One region of the Streptomyces sp. NPDC007896 genome, then DNA from elsewhere that is predicted to be linked to it. Evidence: riboswitches for the same ligand, from Rfam matches in the RefSeq annotation. Region 1 holds a riboswitch; each other region holds the start of a gene.
What was found. Region 1 has a riboswitch for S-adenosylmethionine ahead of ACFZDJ_RS02265 (aminotransferase class V-fold PLP-dependent enzyme). Riboswitches for the same ligand answer to the same signal wherever they lie in the genome.
Positions count from the first base shown of each region.

Region 1 (7,039 bases):
CTACGTCTTCGGAGCGATGACCGAGGAACGCATGGGCCACGTCCAGTTCGCCGTCTTCTACGTGGTCTGCGGCTACCTCGCTCTACTGGGTTACGCGATCGCCAACTCCGGCTCCGAGCAGACCTTGGTCGGCGCCTCGGGGGCGATCTCCGCGGTCCTGGGAGCGTTCCTGTACCTGTTCCCCAAGGCCCGGGTGACCAGTCTCTTCCCGTTCCTTTTCTTCCTGCCGCTGCGCTTCCCCGCCTGGGTCGTGCTGCCCTTCTGGGTGACCCTGCAATGGCTGGCGGCGGGCCGCAGCCCCTCGGGCCCCGGGGTCGCTTATCTGGCCCACCTGGTGGGCTTCTCGCTGGGGTTCGTCTACGCGTGGGTGCGGTTCGGGCGGCCGACTAGAGTGAAATCCCCAGCAGCAGCCCCCGAGGGAGAAAACCAGCCGTGATCACCGCGATCGTGCTCATCAAGACCAGCGTGGACCGGATCCCCGAGATCGCCGAGTCGATCGCCGCGCTGGACAGTGTCAGCGAGGTCTTCTCCGTCACCGGTACGTACGACCTGATCGCCATGGTCCGGGTGAAGGCCCACGACGACCTGGCGGACGTCATCCCCGGCAAGATCAGCAAGATCCCCGGCGTCGAGGCGACGGACACCCACGTCGCGTTCCGCACGTACTCCCAGCACGACCTGGAGGCGGCGTTCGCCATCGGTCTGGACAGCTAGGCACAGCCGCGCAATCTCTTCGGGGGTGTGGGGGCGGAGCCCCCACCTACCGCCGACGGCCTCAGACCGCCGGGACGCAGCGGCCGTCCTCCGTGCGGTAGTTCCACTTGGCACCGTCCCGCACCAGTTCCTTCACCGCACGCACGAAGCGCTCCACATGCTCGTCGGGCGTACCGGCCCCGAAGCTGACACGGATCGCGTTGAGGGACTTCTCCCCGGGCGCCGCCTCGGGCGCCCCGCACTCCCCCTGCGTCTGCGGATCGCTGCCGAGCAGCGTGCGCACCAGCGGGTGGGCGCAGAAGAGACCGTCCCGCACCCCGATCCCGTACTCGGCGGACAGCGCGGCCGCGAAGTGCGAGCTGTTCCAGCCCTCGACGACGAACGAGATGACGCCGACGCGCGGGGCGTCGTCGCCGAAGAGCGACAGGACGCGGACCTCGGGCACCTCGGCCAGACCGGCCCGGACGGTCCCGATCAGCTGCTCCTCGCGGGCGACGAGCGTGTCGAAACCGGCCTCGGTCAGCGCCTTGCAGGCGGCGGCGATGGAGTAGGCGCCGATCACGTTCGGGGAACCGGCCTCGTGCCGGGCCGCGCTCTCGTGCCACTCCACGTCCACGCCGCCGTCCACCCGTCGCGTGACCTTGCGGCTGGCGCCGCCGCCCGCGAGGTACGGCTCGGCCTCGCGCAGCCAGTCGGCGCGGCCGGCGAGCACGCCCGAGCCGAACGGCGCGTACAGCTTGTGCCCGGAGAAGGCGACCCAGTCGACGTCGAGGTCCCGCACCGACACCGGGTGGTGCGGGGCGAGCTGGGCGGCGTCCAGGACGATCCGGGCACCGTGCGCGTGCGCGGCGGCGGCCAGCTCGCGCACCGGCCACAGCTCGCCGGTGACGTTCGAGGCGCCGGTGACGCAGACGAGGGCCGGGCCGTGGGGGTCACGGGCGGCGAGGGCCCGCTCCAGGGCCGTGACGGCCTCCTGCGGGGTGCGGGGCGCGTTGAGGTAGGTGACCTGGGCGTCCTTCCACGGCAGCAGCGAGGCGTGGTGTTCCGTCTCGAAGACGAACACCTGGCAGTCGGCCGGCAGGGTGGCGGCGAGCAGGTTCAGGGAGTCGGTGGTGGAGCGGGTGAAGACGACCTGGTCGTCGCCCCGGCAGTCGAGGAACTCCGCGACGGTCCTGCGGGCGTTCTCGAAGAGGTCGGTGGACAGCTGGGAGAGGTACCCGGCGCCTCGGTGCACGCTGCCGTAGTACGGGGCGTACGCGGCGACGTCGTCCCACACCCGCTGGAGGGCGGGGGCGCTGGCGGCGTAGTCGAGCGCGGCGTAGGTGACCTCGCCGCCGGTCACGAGCGGGACGGTGACGTCTCGGCCCAGAACGGGCAGGGGGGCACAAACGGTCTGGTCGGCGGCAGCGGTGGAGACAGACATGGCGAGCTCCTGTGAGAGGCAGGCGGAATCGCTGCGCGGGCCGGGTGCACGGGGGTACGGGTGTGCGGCTGCACGGCTCGGCGCAGGGAGGAAAGGCGAAAGGGGTGTGCGGAGGCGGGGCTCTACGCCCTATCGCATTCGCTTGCTCACAGAAGGCTCCCTCGAACGACCAGGACCCCTGGGATTCTCGAGGGGTCCGCGCTTGCCGTAGACCTCGCTGCCTACGACCTGGTCTTCACCCGGGGCACCCCGCCACGGACGGAGGGTTGCCGGACAGCCGGCCGGGGCCTGATGGCTGTCACTCATGACCTGATACGGCATCCTGCCACAAGATCTTCCGCCCGCAACCCGGCGTCCGTATACCGGGACGCCGAGTGGGGGGCGGCCCCACGTTCCTCGCCCCCGCCGCCCCTACCCGTCCCATCCCCACCTGGGGGCTCCGCCCCCAGACCCCCAAAAGCCCGCGCAGTTCCCCGCGCCCCTAAAAGCAGTTCCCCGCGCCCCTAAAAAAGGGGCGCGGGGAACTGCGCGGACGAACAAAACCGGGGCGGGCGGGGAATCGGGGCGCAGCCCCGCCCCAGGGGCGCGGGGAACTGCGCGAGCAACCCCCACGCGCCCGCGGGGGGAGAAGTGGACTACGACTGGCTCGCCGCCACCCAGCGTTCCAGCGTTCGCTTCGCCGCCCCCGAGTCGATCGCCTCCGCCGCCTTCGCCATCGCGGCGCGGAGCTGGTCCGCGAGTGGCGCGTCGGTCGGGGACAGGGCGACGAGGGCCGCCGCGGAGTTCAGGAGCACGGCGTCCCGTACCGGCCCCGTCTCGCCGTTCAGCAGGTGACGGGCGACGTCCGCGTTGTACGAGGGGTCGGCACCCCGCAGCGCCTCCACCGGCACCAGCTCGAGGCCGACGTCCCGCGGGTCGAACGCCTCCTCGGTGACCTTGCCGTCGCGGACGATCCACACCCGGGAGGTGGCCGTGGTCGTCAGCTCGTCGAGGCCGTCGTCGCCACGGAACACCAGCGCGGACGAGCCGCGCTCAGCCAGTACACCGGCGATGAGCCCCGCCATCCGGGTGTCGAAGCAGCCAACCGCGGAGGCGGTGACCCGGGCGGGGTTGGTCAGCGGGCCGAGGAGGTTGAACGAGGTCGGAATCCCAAGGTCCCGGCGGACCGCGCCGACGAACCGCATCGAGGGATGGAACTTGGCCGCGAAGCAGAAGGTGATCCCGGCCTCCTCCACCACCCGCGCCACCCGCTCGGGCGGCAGGTCCAGGTTGATGCCGAGCTTCTCGAGCACATCGGACGACCCGCTCGCCGAGGACGACGCCCGGTTGCCGTGCTTGACGACCTTCGCCCCGGTCCCCGCGATCACGATGGCGGACATCGTCGAGATATTGACCGTCTTGGCCCGGTCGCCCCCCGTACCGACGATGTCGACGGCCGGCCCCGGGATGTGCAGCGGCTGCGCGTGCGCGTACATCGCCTCCACGAGACCGGTGATCTCCTCGACCGTCTCTCCCTTGGCCCGCAGCGCCACCAGGAAGCCCGCGATCTGGGCGTCCGCGGCCTCACCGCTCATGATGCGGTCCATCGCCCACGCCGTATCAGCGGCGCTCAGGTTTTGGCCGCCGAGCAGTGCACTCAGTACGTCGGGCCAGGAACGGCCCGCCGCGGTGTTGCCTCCAGCGGGGTTCACAGCGCTCATAAGCCGCTCCTGGGTCCGTCGTCCCCGCAAAGGGACGCCTTGTGTAGATGGGAACACCCTATCCAGGCCCGGAGACGGCAAAGAGCCCCCGTCCAGGCAATGGACGGAGGCTCTCGCCGTGGCGATCAGTGAAGACCGGTCAACCGGTCGGAGGATCAGTGGTGGCCGTGGCCGCTCGTGATCTCCTTGTACTCCTCGACCGTGGGCTTGGGGATCTGGCTGTCCTCCCCGTAGAAGCCCTCGCTGAGCTTGGAGCGCAGCCGCTCCGAGCCCTTCACCTTGCGCTCGACACCGTTCTCGTCGACCATCGGGCCGATCTCGGCGGGCTGGTACTGCTCGTGCGCGGTGAGCGTGTGCAGGGCGTCCTGGCTGAGCGGCTCGTGCACCTCGATGAACTCACCGTGCGGCAGGCGCTTGATGATGCCCGACTCGCGGCCGTGCAGCACCTTGTCCTTGTCGCGGCGCTGGAGGCCGAGGCAGACACGCTTGGTGATGACGAACACGATGACCGGCACGACGAAGAAGCCGATGCGCACGAACCAGGTGATCGAGTTGATCGACAGGTGGAAGTGCGTGGCCCAGATGTCGTTGCCACCACCGACGAGCAGGACGAAGTACCAGCTGATCCAGGCGGCGCCGAACGCGGTCCGGGTCGGGACGTTGCGCGGGCGGTCCAGGATGTGGTGCTCACGCTTGTCGCCGGTGACCCAGGACTCGATGAACGGGTAGACCGCGATCGCGACCAGGACCAGCGGGAAGATCACCAGCGGGATGAACACACCAAGGACGAGCGTGTGACCCCAGACGTTGATCTCCCAGCCCGGCATGACTCGGATCAGACCCTCGGAGAAGCCCATGTACCAGTCGGGCTGGGCGCCCGTGGACACCATGTCCGGACGGTAGGGGCCCATGGACCAGATCGGGTTGATCGAGGCGATCGCCGCGATGGCCGCGATGACACCGAAGACCAGGAAGAAGAAGCCTCCGGCCTTGGCCATGTAGACCGGCAGCAGCGGCATGCCGACGACGTTGTTGTTCGTCTTTCCGGGGCCCGCGAACTGCGTGTGCTTGTGGTAGAAGACCAGGATCAGGTGGCCGACCACCAGGCCGAGCATGATGCCCGGCAGCAGCAGGATGTGGACCGAGTAGAACCGCGCGACGAAGTCGCCGCCCGGGAACTGGCCGCCGAAGAGGAAGAACGCCAGGTACGTGCCGACGACCGGCACGGACAGGACCGCGCCCTCCATGAAGCGGACACCGGTGCCGGAGAGCAGGTCGTCCGGGAGCGAGTAACCGGTGAAGCCGGTGAACATGCCCAGGACGAACAGCAGGAAGCCGAACAGCCAGTTGACCTCACGCGGCTTGCGGAACGCACCCGTGAAGAACACGCGCATCATGTGCACGAACATGCCGGCGAGGAAGATCAGCGCCGCCCAGTGGTGGATCTGCCGGACCAGCAGACCACCGCGCACCTCGAAGGAGATGTGCATGGTCGAGTTGAACGCCTCGGACATCAGCTGTCCCTGCAGGGGGACGTAGCTGCCGTGGTACGTGACCTCGTTCATCGACGGGTGGAAGAACAGCGTCAGGTACACACCCGTGAGGATGATGATGATGAAGCTGTAGAGGCAGATCTCACCCAGCATGAACGACCAGTGGTCGGGGAAGATCTTGCGCATGTTGGACTTGGCCAGGGAGTAGATCCCGAGCCGTCCGTCGGCCCAGTCGGCGACTTTCTCGCCGGCCGGGGCCTTCTCGCGCGAGGGGCGCGAGTCGGAAGTGGTGGTAGTGCTCATCCGCGCTCCCAGAAGGCAGGACCGACGGGCTCTTCGAAGTCGCCGAGCGCTTCGAGGTAGCCCTGTTCGTTCACGCCGATGCGCAGCTGCGGCAGGGCGTGACCGGCCGGGCCGAAGATCACTCGGGCACCGTCGGAGAGGTCGAAGGTGGACTGGTGGCAGGGGCAGAGCACGTGGTGCGTCTGCTGCTCGTACAGGGAGATCGGGCAACCGACGTGGGTGCAGATCTTCGAGTACGCCACGATGCCCTCGTGTGACCAGGCGAGCTCACGCTTGTCCTTGATGTTCTCCGGCTGGAGCCGGACGATCATCAGGGCCGCCTTGGCGATCTGGAGCTGGAAGTCCTCGTCGTGCTCCTCCAGGCCCTCGGGCTTGGCGAAGGTGAGCGAGCCGACGGCGACGTCGGAGGCGCGCAGCGGCTCGTTCGTGTTCATGTTGACGAGCAGCTTGCCCTTGGACCAGAGCGTGTGGCGCAGCTTGGTGCCGGGCAGCGGGCCCAGGTCGCGCAGCAGCATGACGCCGGAGAGCGGGAACAGGGCCAGCGCGCCGAACATCGTGTTGCGGATCAGCTTGCGGCGGCCGAGCGCGGACTCCTTGGCGCCCTGCTTGAAGTCGGCCAGGACCTTGGCCTTGACCTCGGGCTCCGCCTCGATCGGGTGACGCTGGTCGGCGATCTCCACGTCGGACATCAGGGTGCGGGCCCAGTGGACCGCGCCCGCGCCGATCGCGAACAGCGCCACACCGAGGGTCATCCCCAGCGCGAAGTTCAGCGCGCTGATGTGCCCGAGCGGGAAGACGAAGATCGACTTGTCCCTCGGGATCGCCACGTACGAGGCGATGAAGCCGACGGTGGCCAGCATCGACAACGTGAACAGCATGGCGACGACGCGCTCGGACCGCTTGGCGGCCCGCTCGTCGATGTCCTGGATGCGGGGCTCGTGGGGCGGCAGGCCCGGGTCCGCGAACGGGTTGGTCTCGTCCGCGAGGGCTACGGCGCCGTGACCGTGCTCGTCGACCTGCTCAGCGGGCAGGTTCTCTTCTGGAATGTCTTGGCTACTCATGACTTCTTGGCCTTTGCGGTCCGAGCGGCGACCCAGACGGCGACGGCGACCAGGGCGCCAAGACCGAAGATCCAGCCGAAGAGGCCTTCACTGACCGGCCCGAGGCCGCCCAGCTCCAGACCGCCGGGGCTCTCGGTGTCGTCACCGTTGACCGCGTTGAGGTACGCGATGATGTCCTTCTTGTTCTTCTCCGACAGCGTGGTGTCGGGGAAGGACGGCATGTTCTGCGGGCCCGTCTGCATGGCCTCGTAGATGTGCTTGGGGTCGACACCCTCAAGGCTGGGCGCGTACTTGCCGTGCGTCAGCGCGCCGCCCTTGCCGGTGAAGTTGTGGCACTGCGCGCAG
Region 1 is NZ_JBIBKX010000001.1:496,226-503,264, forward strand. It holds gene ACFZDJ_RS02255 (rhomboid family intramembrane serine protease) at 1-436, shown strand, start outside; gene ACFZDJ_RS02260 (Lrp/AsnC family transcriptional regulator) at 433-714, shown strand; gene ACFZDJ_RS02265 (aminotransferase class V-fold PLP-dependent enzyme) at 776-2,137, opposite strand; SAM riboswitch class IV at 2,331-2,447, opposite strand; gene trpD (anthranilate phosphoribosyltransferase) at 2,773-3,837, opposite strand; gene ACFZDJ_RS02275 (cytochrome b N-terminal domain-containing protein) at 3,993-5,633, opposite strand; gene ACFZDJ_RS02280 (ubiquinol-cytochrome c reductase iron-sulfur subunit) at 5,630-6,694, opposite strand; gene ACFZDJ_RS02285 (c-type cytochrome) at 6,691-7,039, opposite strand, start outside.

Region 2 (7,039 bases), on a different contig from region 1:
CTCACGGTCCTGCTCGAACCCGCGCTGATGGCGCTGCGCCGCATGGCCCAGGAGAACGAGTCGGCGCGGCGCCACGGGGGCGGTCGTCGGTGACTGGACCGTCGCCATTGATGCGACGGTCGCCATTGATGCGACGGTCGCCGTTGATGCGACGGTCGCCGTGGGGCGGACGGTTGCCATGGGGCGGACGGTGTGGTTCGGATGGTGCTGACCGGGAAGCGCCGGTCAGGTGGCCGTCGCGATCAGCGCGGGTCTTCGGGGAGGCAGTTGAGCAGGGCGTTCAGACCGTCGTGGTCGAGAACGGAGACGCCCAGGGCCACGGTCATCACCGCCAGTAGATGCACGGCCCCCGGAAGGTCCGCGTCGGCGGCGCGGGTCAGGGCCTGCGTGTCGCCCGCGGCCCAGGCCCGGACCGCCTGCCCGAAGGCGAACTCGTAGTGCGGGGGAGCCGCCGTGGCCGCCCGCTCGGCGGCCCGGCCCACGTCGCGGGCCGCGGGCTGGGCGGTCAGGGTGAGGCGCAGGGTGACGTCCATGACGGCACAGAGGTAGGTGTACGTGTCGTCGAGGGCGGTCTCGTCCAGGGTGTCCAGGGCCGTGGCGACTGACCGCGCGTCGCCGTCGGTGTACCCGCGCAGCAGGAGCAACGCGGTGTGCCGGGCGGGGTGGGGGCCGGTGGTCCGGTCGTGGGGTGAGGGAACGCAGGGATGATGCGACACGCGGTGGACTCCTTCGGCGGGCAGCCCGAACTCCGGACGGTCCGCCGCTGAGCTGCGCCTGACCGTGGACTCCAGCCGACCCTAGTGAAGCCCGTCGGCCACCGCGTCCAACCAGCGTCCGATCACGCATACGAAGATCGGACTACTTCCGATCGCGTACGCCGCCCTTCTTCGGGCCTCCAGCGCCACCACCCGCGGCCGTTTGGTTGACGTCTCAAGTGGGACGACCTACAGTCAAACTTGAAGGTTCAACTTAAAAACCTGAGCCCGCGAGCCGGAGCACCCTCACCCACGTAAGGACCGGCATGAACTCCCTCCTCGATCCCGAGGTGCCCGCCGGAGCGTACGACCGGTTCCTGGTCGACGCGCTGGCGCGAGCCCGGTCCCAGCGCGTGTGGACGCCCGCGGACGGACCCCTTCCCGCGCTGTACCTGAGCCACGGCGCGCCCCCGCTGTTCGACGACGGGCCGTGGCTGCGGGAACTGTTCGAGTGGGCCCAGTCCCTGCCGAAGCCGAAGAGCGTCCTGATCGTCTCCGCGCACTGGGAGGCGGCGCCGCTGTGTCTGTCGGCCCCGGCGGCGCACACCCCGCTCGTCTACGACTTCGGCGGCTTCCACCCGCGCTACTACACGATGACGTACGACACTCCCGACGCGACCGCCCTCGCGCACCGCGTGGCCGGGACCATGCCGGACGGCGAGTCGCTGTACCAGCACCCCTCCCGCGGCCTCGACCACGGCGCCTGGGTGCCGCTGATGGCCATGTACCCCTTGGGTGACATCCCGGTGCTCCAGCTCAGCATGCCCACTCACGACCCCGGCCGGCTCCTCGAACTCGGCGCCCGGCTCGGCCCGTTGCGGGAGGAGGGCGTCCTCGTGATCGGCTCGGGGTTCATGACGCACGGACTGCCCTTCATCACCCGCGAGATGCTGACACGGGGCGAAGTGCCGGGCTGGTCCTCGGACTTCGACGCCTGGGTCGCCGACGCGCTCGCCCGCGGGGACGTCGACGAACTCGCGGCCTTCCGGACCAGGGCGCCCGGTATGCCGTACGCCCATCCGACGGTCGACCACTACATCCCGCTGTTCGTCACGCTGGGCGCCGCCCCGAGCGCCGACCGGGCGGTGCGCACCACCGTCGATGGTTTCATGATGGGCTTCTCCAAGCGGTCCTTCCAGACCGCGGGGTGAACCCCTGAACCCTCCGCACCGACACAAACTGCCTTCACCTCAACGGAGTTGAGACATGAACGACCGTGCCGACCAGACCATCGACGCCCTGCGCGGCGGACACGACTACCTGACCGCCGTGGTGCACGGGCTCGCCACCGCCGACCTCACCCGGCCGTCCGGCGCGTCTGAGTGGGACGTGTCCCAGGTCCTCAGCCACCTCGGCAGCGGCGCGGAGATCGGCCTGGCCTCCCTGGAGGGCGCGCTGAACGGCACCGGGCCCCAGGGCGGTGACTTCAACAAGTCGGTGTGGGCGCGCTGGGACGCGATGTCCCCGGTCGAGCGCGCCGAGAGCTTTGTGACCGCCAACGAGGCGCTGGTGCGTGGGTACGAGGCTCTCGACCCGCGGGCCCGTGCCGAACTCCGGGTCGACCTCGGCTTCCTGCCCGCGCCCGTGGACGTCGCGACGGTGGCGGGTCTGCGGCTCGGCGAGTTCACCCACCACACCTGGGACGTGGAGGTGGCCTTCGACCGTACGGCGGTCCTGGCGCCTGCCGCGGTCGAGCCGCTCCTCGACCAGGCCGGACTGCTCATAGGCTTTCTCGGCAAGGTCGAGGCCCTCGGTGGACGGCGGGTTCGCCTCGCGGTCCACACCACCGCTCCGCGGCGCGCGTTCGGGCTCGACCTGGTCGACGCGGTCGTGCTCACCGACGAGCCTGGCGAGCCCGACGCCGTCCTGAGCGCACCGGCCGAGTGGTGGCTGCGGCTCGTCACCGGCCGCCATGCCGCCGACCACACCCCGGCCGAGGTGACCCTCAAGGGCGACACCCTCACCCTCGACGACCTGCGACGCGTCTTCCCCGGGTTCTGATCCGCCGGTTCGTCCCCCGGCATCCGCCGGTTCGTCCCCCGGCACCCGGCATTCCGCGCCGCCCGGCGTCCGACTGCGCGCCCCCGTAGGCCTGTCCGGCCCTGAAGGCGCTACTTCCCCGGCCCCTCGGGGGCCGCATCGCCACCCTCGACCTGCCCGGAGTCCGCACCGGGACGCGGCGAGGGTGGCAACAAGTCGTGCAGTGCCTCGTACCGCTGCGCGCAGGCCGTCTGCGCGATGGCCTGCGAGACGGCGTCGGCCAGCGGGCCCGTGGACTCGCGCAGCAGCCGCCGCGCCTTGTCCGTGAGGACCACCTCGATACCGCGCCGGTCGCCGCACGCCGACCGCCGTGTGATCAGTCCCGCATGCTGCAGACACGCCACCTGATAGGTCAGCCGCGTCTTGGGGCGGCCCAGTAGTTCCGCGATCTGGGTCATCCGCAGGCTGGACCCGGGCTGGTCGGCCAGCAGGCACAGCATCAGGAACTCGTCGTGCGAGACGTCGAGGGTGTCCTTGACGCGGGCGCGCAACTGCTGCTCGATCGCCCCGGCCGCCGCCAGGAGACGCATCCAGGCCCGCAGCGGGGCGGGCAGCAGCTCACCGTCACCCGACGGCTCGTGTTCGGGCAGGTCAGCGGGGGCGGAAGGGTCGGCCATAGTGTCCCAGTCTACCGGTTGTCCAATTTTGAAGAACCGGCTAGCGTGGAGTCATCCAAATTTGGATGACCGCATTGTCCCCACAGTCCCCGTGTGCCGCGCGCCCCCGTGCGTCGCGCACCGCTGTGCACCGTCCGTAACCGTCTGGAGAACTCTCATGACCGTCGCTGTCGAAACCGGCCTGTGGCAGCTCGACCCCGCCCGTACCGTCGTCGCCATCAAGCACAAGACGATGTGGGGCATGGTCACCGTGAAGGGCACCTTCACCGGAGTCACCGGAGAGGGCGAGGTGCAGCCCGACGGGACCGCCCGCGGCACCATCACCCTGGACGTCGCGTCCCTGGACACGAAGAACGCCAAGCGGGACAAGCACCTCCGCTCCGCCGACCTCTTCGACGCCGACCGCCACCCCACGATCACCTTCGCCGTCCGTGACGCCGTCCTCGGCCAGGACGACACCGTGGAGATCAACGGGCAGCTGACCGTGCGCGGCATCAGCCGGCCGCAGCCCGTCACCGGCCGCGTGACCGGGGCGAGCGCCGACAGCGTCACGCTCACCGCGGAGTTCACCGTGGACCGCGACCAGTTCGACATGGGCTGGAACCAGATGGGCATGATCCGCGGCCTGACGACCGTCACCGGCACGCTCGTCTTCGCCCGCGCCAAGGCCTGAGCCGACGCGGCGCCGGGGCCCGGGCCCTGCGGCCCTCCCGGCCCCGGCGACCTTGGCGTACGCGCTCAGCGCACCTTGTCGTGGAAGGCCGGGTGGGCGTCGAGCCGACGTACGTAGTCACGGAGCTGCCCGTACGGGGCGAGGGATTCCGTCGGGTCGAGTCGGGTCAGGGCCACCCAGAGGTCGACGTCCGCGGCCGTCAGCTCGTCGCCCAACACGTAGGCTTGCGGGGCGAGTTGCCGGTCCAGTGACTGGAGTGCCGTCGTGCGCGCGAGCGGCGGCGAGGTGGGGGTGACGTCCCGGTCGAGGAGTTCGCGCAGGGCGTCGATGTCCGCGGTGAGGGCCGGTGGGTTCAGCCGGGGGAGGCGGGCGTCGTTCTGGCAGCCCGGCAGCCCGGCGAGGTCACGCAGGATGTCGGGCGTGTGGTTGCTCACGATCCGTCCGCTCCAACGGTCGCACAGCGCGGGCGCGGTGAGCGGACCGTCGTAGTGGTGCCAGGTGGCCTCGTACGCGCCGCGCAGTGCGGCGAAAGCGTCGGGTGTCTCGGCGGGAAGCGTCAGCAGCGTGGTGGCGACCGAGTCGTGGAGACCGAGCAGCTCCAGGGTGACCGAGATGCGCAGCGAACGCGGACAGCCCTCGGTGAGGTACAGCTGATAGCGGTGCGGCGCCGGGTAGAAACCGCCGGCCAGGCCGACGCCGATGCGGCTGCGGATGCGGTGGGGGCGAGGCGCGGCGAGCGAGACTGTCTTGGGCATGACTCTCCAGGGAACGTCGAAGCCCCCGCGGCCCGTTGGGCGGCGGTGGCGGAACGGAGTGACTGCGCTGACGTACGGACCGGTCCGGATCGTGGGACGTGCCCGACCGGACGGATCGCAGGGACCAGTACGCGCTGGACGGATCGCAGGGACCAGTACGCGCTGGACGGATCGCAGGGACCAGTCGCGCTGGACGGACCGCCTGGACTAGTACGCGCTGGAGACCCGCTGCAGATCGATGTGCAGGCGCCTGGTCAGACCGTTCGTGCTCCTCCTGGCCATTCCCATCGCTCCCGTGTCCGGGGCTCGCGAGAGGCGAGACCACGCTTGCCCCGCCGCACCGGCGGAACCCGGTCGTCACCCGGGGCACCCCGTCGCGGTGGAAGGGTTGCCTGTCAGCGGGCCGGGGCCGATAACCGCGTCGAACGGGAGAAACCCGCACGACGGGCGCTGACAATCGTGACCGTCCCCGTCAGTCTCGGTCCGGTCCGCGGAGCCGTCAAGGAGGCATATGCGCGGTCTCACCACGTGGTCATTCTGGCCGGTGCGCGTTGACATTCGTTTGGGGCCATGCCTAACTTACGCCGCATCGGACCGGATCGATTCCGGTGCGTTCGAGGCCCAGCGGGGCGGAATGGTGACGGTGAACGCGATGTACGCAGCTGACGGGACGACCGCTTCGCGGCGCCACGGCTGCCTCGCCACCGCACTGTGTTGTACGTCCCGCGGCGCCCGCTGTCTCTGTCAGGGCTGACCGCTTCCGCCTTCCGCGGCGTTGAACGTCCGCACGGCTCAACATCCCTCGCCCGCCACCCTGTTGGTGCGCTGCCGGTGAGCCTTCCTCTCCGTACCCCCTGACATCCGTCTGTCCCCGCGCGCACCGCCGTCGTACGGGCCGCGGCGGTGTGTCCGCATTCGTTGGAGCCCTCCATGAGTGAATCCCTGGGCTCCGCCGTGCCGTTGAGCACGACGGAGCCCCGCCCGGCCGCGGCACAGCGCGTGCTGCCCCTGCGCCACCCCGGCCGCTGGATCGCCTCGGCGATCGTGCTCGTCGTGGTCGCCCAGATCGTCCACGGGCTGGCGACCAACCCCTTCTTCCAGTGGGACAGGTTCCAGTACTGGTTCCTGCGTCCCACGATCCTCGACGGTCTGCTCATCACCCTCGAAGTGACCCTCTACAGCGCTGTGTTGGGCCTGCTCGGCGGCATCCTGCTCGCCCTGGCCCGGCTCTCCAGGAGCCCCGTGCTGCGCGCGGTGAGCTGGGTCTACATCTGGCTGTTCCGCTCGGTGCCGCTCATCGTCGTCCTGCTCTTCCTCTACAACTTCAGCGCGCTCTACAAGACGCTGAGCCTCGGTGTCCCCTTCGGCCCCGCCTTCCTCACCTTCGACGAGTCCCGGCTCGCCACCGACATGGTCGTCGCGGTCGTCGGACTGAGCCTCAACGAGGCGGCGTACGCGGCGGAAGTGGTCCGCGGCGGCATCCTCTCCGTCGACCAGGGCCAGCACGAGGCGGCCTCCGCACTCGGTCTGCCCAAGGGCTACCAGTTCAGGAAGATCGTGTTCCCGCAGGCGCTGCGCTCCATCACCCCGAACTACGTCAACCAACTGATCGGCCTGATCAAGGGCACCTCGCTGGTCTTCTACGTCTCGCTGCTCGACCTCTTCGGCTCGGTACAGAGCATGGGCTCCACCTACCCCGGCGACATCGTGCCGCTGCTGCTGGTCGCCACCGCCTGGTACCTGATCCTCACGAGCGTCGTGTCCGTCGTCCAGTTCTACGTCGAGCGGTACTACTCGCGGGGCGCGCTGCGCTCCCTCCCGCCGACCCCGTTGCAGAAGGTCCGCACCGGTCTGCGTGACCTGCGGGCCCGGGTCCGCAAGGAGGCGGCGATATGACCGGCGAGACGCTCGCGATCCGACCGGCCGCCGTCGAGGTGCGCGATGTGCACAAGTGGTACGGCGCCCAGCGCGTGCTGAACGGAGTGGAGCTGACGGTACGCCCCGGAGAGGTCACCGTGATCCTCGGTCCGTCCGGCTCCGGCAAGTCCACCCTCCTCAGGGTGATCAACCACTTGGAGAAGCCCGAGATCGGCCATGTCAGCCTGAACGGCGAGCTGATCGGCGTACGGCGGCACGGCAAGCGCAGCGAGATGGGGGTCCCCCCGGCCGAAGGCTGGGGGAGGCTCAAGGAGCTGACCG
Region 2 is NZ_JBIBKX010000007.1:357,534-364,572, forward strand. It holds gene ACFZDJ_RS24375 (MerR family transcriptional regulator) at 1-93, shown strand, start outside; gene ACFZDJ_RS24380 (hypothetical protein) at 243-716, opposite strand; gene ACFZDJ_RS24385 (dioxygenase) at 1,022-1,906, shown strand; gene ACFZDJ_RS24390 (maleylpyruvate isomerase family mycothiol-dependent enzyme) at 1,962-2,756, shown strand; gene ACFZDJ_RS24395 (MarR family transcriptional regulator) at 2,867-3,412, opposite strand; gene ACFZDJ_RS24400 (YceI family protein) at 3,570-4,085, shown strand; gene ACFZDJ_RS24405 (glutathione S-transferase C-terminal domain-containing protein) at 4,151-4,840, opposite strand; gene ACFZDJ_RS24410 (putative leader peptide) at 5,048-5,128, opposite strand; SAM riboswitch class IV at 5,159-5,305, opposite strand; gene ACFZDJ_RS24415 (amino acid ABC transporter permease) at 5,771-6,736, shown strand; gene ACFZDJ_RS24420 (ATP-binding cassette domain-containing protein) at 6,733-7,039, shown strand, end outside.
Region 2: linked by a shared signal. The riboswitch ahead of ACFZDJ_RS24410 (putative leader peptide) and the one ahead of ACFZDJ_RS02265 (aminotransferase class V-fold PLP-dependent enzyme) in region 1 are both predicted to bind S-adenosylmethionine.

Region 3 (7,039 bases), on a different contig from region 1:
ATCAGAAGTCCATGTCACCGCCCGGCATGCCGCCGCCGGCCGGCGCGGAGGCCTTCTCCGGCTTGTCGGCGATGACGGCCTCGGTGGTCAGGAACAGCGCGGCGATGGAGGCGGCGTTCTGCAGAGCAGAGCGGGTCACCTTCGCCGGGTCGATGATGCCCTCGGCGATCATGTCGACGTACTCACCGGTCGCGGCGTTCAGGCCGTGGCCGACGGGCAGGTTGCGCACCTTCTCGACGATGACGCCACCCTCGAGACCACCGTTGACGGCGATCTGCTTGAGCGGGGCCTCCAGGGCGAGTCGCACGGCGTTGGCGCCGGTCGCCTCGTCACCCGAGAGCTCAAGCTTCTCGAAGACCGAGGAGGCCTGGATGAGGGCCACGCCACCACCGGCGACGATGCCCTCCTCGACGGCCGCCTTCGCGTTGCGAACGGCGTCCTCGATGCGGTGCTTGCGCTCCTTGAGCTCGACCTCGGTGGCGGCACCGGCCTTGATGACGGCCACGCCGCCGGCCAGCTTCGCCAGGCGCTCCTGGAGCTTCTCGCGGTCGTAGTCCGAGTCGGAGTTCTCGATCTCGGCACGGATCTGGTTGACCCGTCCCTGGACCTGGTCGGCGGAGCCGGAGCCGTCCACGATCGTGGTCTCGTCCTTGGTGATGACGACCTTGCGGGCACGGCCCAGCAGGTCCAGACCCGCGTTCTCCAGCTTGAGGCCGACCTCCTCGGAGATGACCTCGCCGCCCGTGAGGATGGCGATGTCGCCGAGCATGGCCTTGCGGCGGTCACCGAAGCCCGGAGCCTTGACGGCGACGGACTTGAAGGTGCCACGGATCTTGTTGACGACCAGGGTCGACAGGGCCTCGCCCTCGACGTCCTCGGCGATGATCAGCAGCGGCTTGCCGGACTGCATGACCTTCTCGAGGAGCGGCAGCAGGTCCTTGACGTTGCTGATCTTCGAGTTGGCGATCAGGATGTACGGGTCGTCGAGGACGGCCTCCATACGCTCCATGTCGGTGGCGAAGTACGCCGAGATGTAGCCCTTGTCGAAGCGCATACCCTCGGTGAGCTCAAGCTCCAGACCGAAGGTCTGGGACTCCTCGACGGTGATGACGCCTTCCTTGCCGACCTTGTCCATCGCCTCGGCGATGAGCTCGCCGATCTGGGTGTCGGCGGCGGAGATGGAGGCCGTGGAAGCGATCTGCTCCTTGGTCTCGACATCCTTGGCCTGCTCAAGGAGGGCACCGGAGACGGCCTCGACGGCCTTCTCGATACCGCGCTTGAGAGCCATCGGGTTGGCGCCGGCCGCCACGTTGCGCAGGCCCTCGCGGACGAGCGCCTGGGCGAGAACGGTCGCGGTGGTCGTACCGTCACCGGCGACGTCGTCCGTCTTCTTGGCGACTTCCTTGACCAGCTCGGCGCCGATCTTCTCGTACGGGTCCTCGAGCTCGATCTCCTTGGCGATGGAAACACCATCGTTGGTGATCGTGGGGGCGCCCCACTTCTTCTCGAGGACGACGTTGCGGCCCTTGGGGCCAAGGGTGACCTTGACGGCGTCGGCGAGCTGGTTCATCCCGCGCTCGAGACCGCGCCGTGCCTCCTCGTCGAACGCGATGATCTTGGCCATGTGAAGTGGTCCTCCCGGACTGGGGTGGATTGCTCCGGACCGCGCTGGCGCCCGCGACGGACGGCCTGCCTGCCCCGTGGTTCCTTGCACCACCTGGCCTGCGGGCCTCGCCGACCCGGTCCTTCGTTATCACTCTCACCTTCAGAGTGCTAACGCCAATGATTAGCACTCGCCCCTGCCGAGTGCAAGCTCCTCCCCTTGATCCGCAGGTGAGAAGGGGCGCGCAACCCGCGCGTCGCGCCGGTGCGCGAGCGGGCCCGCACCGACGGAGCAGACAGCCACCCCGACGGTGCAGACGGCCACCCCGATGGACAGACAGCCACATCTGCGGACAGACAGACCGAAGGGCTCGCACCCCATGGGATACGAGCCCTTCGTCACGTCGAACAGTCAGTCGGCGCGTGCTTCAGCTGGTCGCGAGCCGGACCATGTCCGCCTGCGGCCCTTTCTGGCCCTGCGAGATCTCGAAATCGACCCGCTGACCCTCTTCCAGGGTGCGGTAGCCGTCCATCTGAATCGCGCTGTAGTGGACGAATACATCCGCACCACCGTCGACCGCGATGAAGCCGTACCCCTTCTCCGCGTTGAACCACTTGACGGTGCCCTGAGCCATGCCTAACTCCCCTATTACTGGCCCTTGCACAGGACCGCACTTCGCGGACCCGGGTCAGACCTCACCCCCCAACGGTTGGGGGTGTGCGCCGGAACGCGTCGACCGCGGCTGAATGTATCTGTCCAACTGCCGTCTGCAACAGGTCAATCGGACGAGAATTCCGGGCATGACCGATCGGGAATATACGGAGAATTTGCGAAGATTCAGGGCAAGTCGGGCCCCATAAATGCCATATAAGGCTCAAAAGTGCGGGACACTTTGGCTACTTCTTGCCGGACTTCGGGCGCGAACTCATATGCGCCCGGCATGCAAAGTGGAGCGGCTTCCCCAACTGTACCGCGCTCAACCATGCAGAATTGCCCCCTCCGCTTCTCTCGCGGAGGGGGCAATTCGATGAACTCTCGGTAATTGGCATTACCAAGGGTAACAATCTCACCCTGAGTAACGGCCCACGAGGTGGTCAGCCGCCGGCGACGGCGGGAATGATCGAGACGCCCGCGCCGTCCGGCGTCGCCGTCTCCAGGCCCTGCTCGAAGCGGACGTCGTCGTCGTTCACGTAGACGTTGACGAACCGGCGCAGCTTGCCCTGGTCGTCGAGAACGCGGGCGGAGATACCGGCGTGGTTCTTCTCCAGATCGGCGATGACCTCGCCGAGGGTCCCGCCCTCGGCCGTCACCTCGGCCTGACCACCGGTGTAGGTGCGCAGGATGGTGGGGATGCGGACGTTGACGCTCATTCCTTGTGACCTCCGGTCAGGTAGCGCCCCAAAGGGGCGCGGGGAACTGCGCGACCGGCCCCCACCGGCCCGCAGCGAACAAACAACCCTGCGAGCCAAGCCCTAAGCGAGCCCGGCCTCTCGGAAAGAGTCCAGGTTGGGACGAATGGTCGCCGTCAGCCCCGTACCGGCCACCGCATCCAGCGTCTTCAGACCATCACCGGTGTTCAGAACGACGGTGGTCAGCGTCGGGTCCAGCAGCCCGTTCTCGATCAGCTTCTTCGTCACGCCCACCGTCACACCACCGGCGGTCTCCGCGAAGATGCCCTCCGTGCGCGCGAGCAGCTTGATCGCGTCCACGATCTGCTCGTCGTTCACGTCCTCCACGGCCCCACCCGTGCGCCGCGCGATGTCCAGCACGTACGGCCCGTCCGCCGGGTTGCCGATCGCCAGCGACTTGGCGATGGTGTTCGGCTTCTGGGGCCGTACGACGTCGTGGCCGGCCTTGTAGGCGACGGACACCGGCGAGCAGCCCTCGGCCTGGGCGCCGAAGATCTTGTACGGCTTGTCCTCGACCAGTCCGAGCTTGATCAGCTCCTGAAGACCCTTGTCGATCTTCGTGAGCTGGGAGCCCGAGGCGATGGGCACCACGAGCTGGTCGGGGAGCTTCCACCCCAGCTGCTCGCAGATCTCGTACGCCAGGGTCTTGGAGCCCTCCGCGTAGTACGGCCGCAGGTTGACGTTGACGAAGCCCCAGCCCTCGCCGGCCGGGTCGCCGATCAGCTCGGAGCAGAAGCGGTTCACGTCGTCGTAGTTGCCCTCGATGCCGACGAGCTCGCCGCCGTAGATCGCGGCCATGACGACCTTGCCCTGCTCCAGGTCGTGCGGGATGAACACGCAGGAGCGGAAGCCGGCGCGGGCGGCGGCGGCACCCACGGCGCCGGCGAGGTTGCCGGTGGAGGAGCAGGAGAGGGTGGTGAAGCCGAACGCGCGGGCGGCCTCGATGGCCTGCGCCACGACGCGGTCCTTGAAGGAGTGCGTCGGGTTGCCGGAGTCGTCCTTGACGAAGAGCTTGCCGGCCTCGACACCCAGCTCGCGGGCGAGGTTGTCGGCCTTGACGAGCTTGGTCCAGCCGGGGTTGATGTTCGGCTTGTCGGCGACGTCGGCCGGGACGGGCAGCAGCGGCGCGTAGCGCCAGATGTTCGCGGGGCCCGCTTCGATGCGCGCCCGGAGCTCTTCGGTTTCGTAGGCCGAGAAGTCGTACGCGATCTCCAGCGGGCCGAAACACTCCTCGCAGGCGAAGACCGGGCCGAGCGGCACGCGGTGCCCGCACTCGCGGCAGGAAAGCGCGGCGGCGGGTCCGAGATCCACACCGACTACGGTGGTGGTGTCGCCCGCGACAGGGTTCGTGGTGCTTGCAACAGTCGAACGTGCAACAGTCTGCGCAGCCATGGAGGCGAGGCCCTTTCTCCTCATCTTCCTCACGACGCACTTCGCCGTGAGACGGATTTGGCACCTTCCCTAGCCGGGAGCCTCGCCACATCAATGTGACAGGAACCAGCTGGAGGGTTGCCGGGGCTTCATCGGGCCGTATCCCTCTGCCCCTCTGGATGAGCGGTATTCGGTTGTGTCGTGCGGGTGGTGCGGTGGTCCGCAAATGATCTACGACATGCGATGGTCATCCGCGTTGTTCAAGACTGTAACCGAAGGCCAGGACAGTTGAGATAGTCGTCCGAACCGCGAGATGGATCACACCGTGAGACACCGGGTGATCAGACAGTGAGGAGCCGCAGACTGTGCTGAAGGAAACTGAGCGCTGGCTGAGCAATCGCTCCTGGTCCGTGACCGATCGCCCGCTCCACAGACTCATGTCCGCCAAACGGGCCACGGGCTCCTCGGTGAGCGTCGTCCTGCCGGCGCTGAACGAGGAGGAGACGGTCGGCGAGATCGTCGCCATCATCCGCCACGACCTGATGCAGCAGGTGCCCCTCGTCGACGAGATCGTCGTCATCGACTCGGGCTCGACCGACCGCACCTCGGAGGTGGCCGCCGCGGCGGGCGCGCGCGTGGTGCACCGGGACGAGATCCTGCCGCGCATCCCGACCGTGCCCGGCAAGGGCGAGGTGCTGTGGCGTTCCCTCCTCGTGACGAGCGGGGACATCATCTGTTTCATCGACGCGGATCTGAAGGAGTTCTCCTCGGACTTCGTCTCCGGGATCGTGGGGCCGCTGCTCACCGAGCCCGGTGTGGACCTCGTCAAGGCGATGTACGACCGTCCGCTCGGCGGTGCGGCGGGGCAGGGCGGCCGGGTCACTGAACTCATGGCCCGCCCCCTCCTCAACATGCACTGGCCGCAGCTGGCCGGCTTCGTGCAGCCGCTCGGCGGGGAGTACGCGGCCCGCCGCTCGCTGCTCGAACAGCTCCCCTTCCCCGTCGGGTACGGGATCGAGCTGGGCATGCTGGTCGACGCCCTGCATCTGGTGGGCCTGGACGCGCTGGCCCAGGTCGACGTGGGCGTGCGCAAGCACCGCCACCAGGACGGGCAGGCGCTGGGGCGGATGTCCGCCGCGATCTACCGCACGGCCCAGCTCCGGCTGGCCCGCGGCCACCTGATCCGCCCGGCCCTCACCCAGTTCGAACGGAGCAGGGACGGTTTCGAGCCGCGGACGTACTCGGTGGACACGGAGGAACGTCCGCCGATGGTCGAAATCTCCGAATACCAGAAACGAAGGGCGGCGTAGCAGCGCCTCGTCAGGGGCACGGGGAACTGCGCGACGAGCCCCCACCGGCCCGCGGACGGCATACGGCTGAAGGGAACGTTTGAGCGTTTCGACGCCGGGCTAGGTTTCGATGCATGGCTTCCCCCGCTTCAACGCAAGGCGCCCACAACATCCTCGTCGCATCCAACCGCGGCCCGGTCACCTACGAGGTCCGGGAGGACGGCTCGCTGCGCGCCAGGCGCGGTGGCGGCGGGCTGGTCTCGGGCCTCTCCGCGATCGGGCCGGACGCGGGGGCCCTGTGGGTGTGTTCGGCGCTCGGCGACGGCGACCGCGAGGCGGTCCGGCGCGGGGTCGCCGAGGACGGCGTACGGATGCTGGACATCGCCGCCGACGTGCACGCGGACGCGTACAACGGCATCGCGAACTCCGTGCTGTGGTTCGTCCACCACATGCTGTACCAGACCCCGCTGGAGCCGGTCTTCGACGCGGAGTTCCGGCGCCAGTGGGCGTCGTACGAGGCGTACAACCGCGCGTTCGCCGAAGCTCTGGCCGCGGAGGCGGCGCAGGGTGCGGTGGTGATCGTCCAGGACTACCACCTGGCCCTCGTCCCCGGGATGCTGCGCGAGCTCCGCCCCGACCTGCGGATCGGCCACTTCTCGCACACCCCCTGGGCGCCGGTCGACTACTTCCGGATGCTGCCGGACGACATCGCCGAACAGGTGCTGCGCGGCATGCTCGGCGCGGACCGGCTCGGCTTCCTCACCCAGCGCTGGGCGGACGCGTTCACCGCCTGCTGCGACGCGCTCGTCGGCGGGCTCGGCGACACCCGGATCGGTGTGCACGGGCTCGGCGCGGACGCGGACTTCCTGCGCAGGCGCTCGCACGAGGCGGACGTCGCGGACCGCATGGCCGCGCTGCGCGAGCAGATCGGCGAGGGCCGCAGGACGATCGTGCGGGTCGACCGGACCGAGCTGTCGAAGAACATCGTGCGGGGCCTGCTGGCGTACCGGCAGCTGTTGGAGGACCACCCGGAGTGGCGCGAGCGCGTCGTCCACGTGGCCTTCGCCTACCCCTCCCGCCAGGACCTGGCCGTCTACCGCGACTACACGGCCGAGGTGCAGCGCGTGGCGACCGAGATCAACGCCCGCTACGGCACACCGGGATGGACCCCGGTCGTCCTCCACGTCAAGGACGACTTCGCCCGCTCCCTGGCCGCGTACCGGCTCGCCGACGTCGCCCTCGTCAACCCCATCCGCGACGGCATGAACCTCGTCGCCAAGGAGGTACCGGTCGTCTCCGACGAGGGATGCGTGCTGGTGCTCTCACGGGAGGCGGGGGCGTACGAGGAGCTGGGCGAGGACGCGGTG
Region 3 is NZ_JBIBKX010000013.1:192,590-199,628, forward strand. It holds gene groL (chaperonin GroEL) at 2-1,624, opposite strand; gene ACFZDJ_RS35780 (cold-shock protein) at 2,031-2,237, opposite strand; gene ACFZDJ_RS35785 (MoaD/ThiS family protein) at 2,698-2,973, opposite strand; gene thrC (threonine synthase) at 3,076-4,404, opposite strand; SAM riboswitch class I at 4,422-4,569, opposite strand; gene ACFZDJ_RS35795 (glucosyl-3-phosphoglycerate synthase) at 4,749-5,693, shown strand; gene ACFZDJ_RS35800 (trehalose-6-phosphate synthase) at 5,807-7,039, shown strand, end outside.
Region 3: linked by a shared signal. The riboswitch ahead of thrC (threonine synthase) and the one ahead of ACFZDJ_RS02265 (aminotransferase class V-fold PLP-dependent enzyme) in region 1 are both predicted to bind S-adenosylmethionine.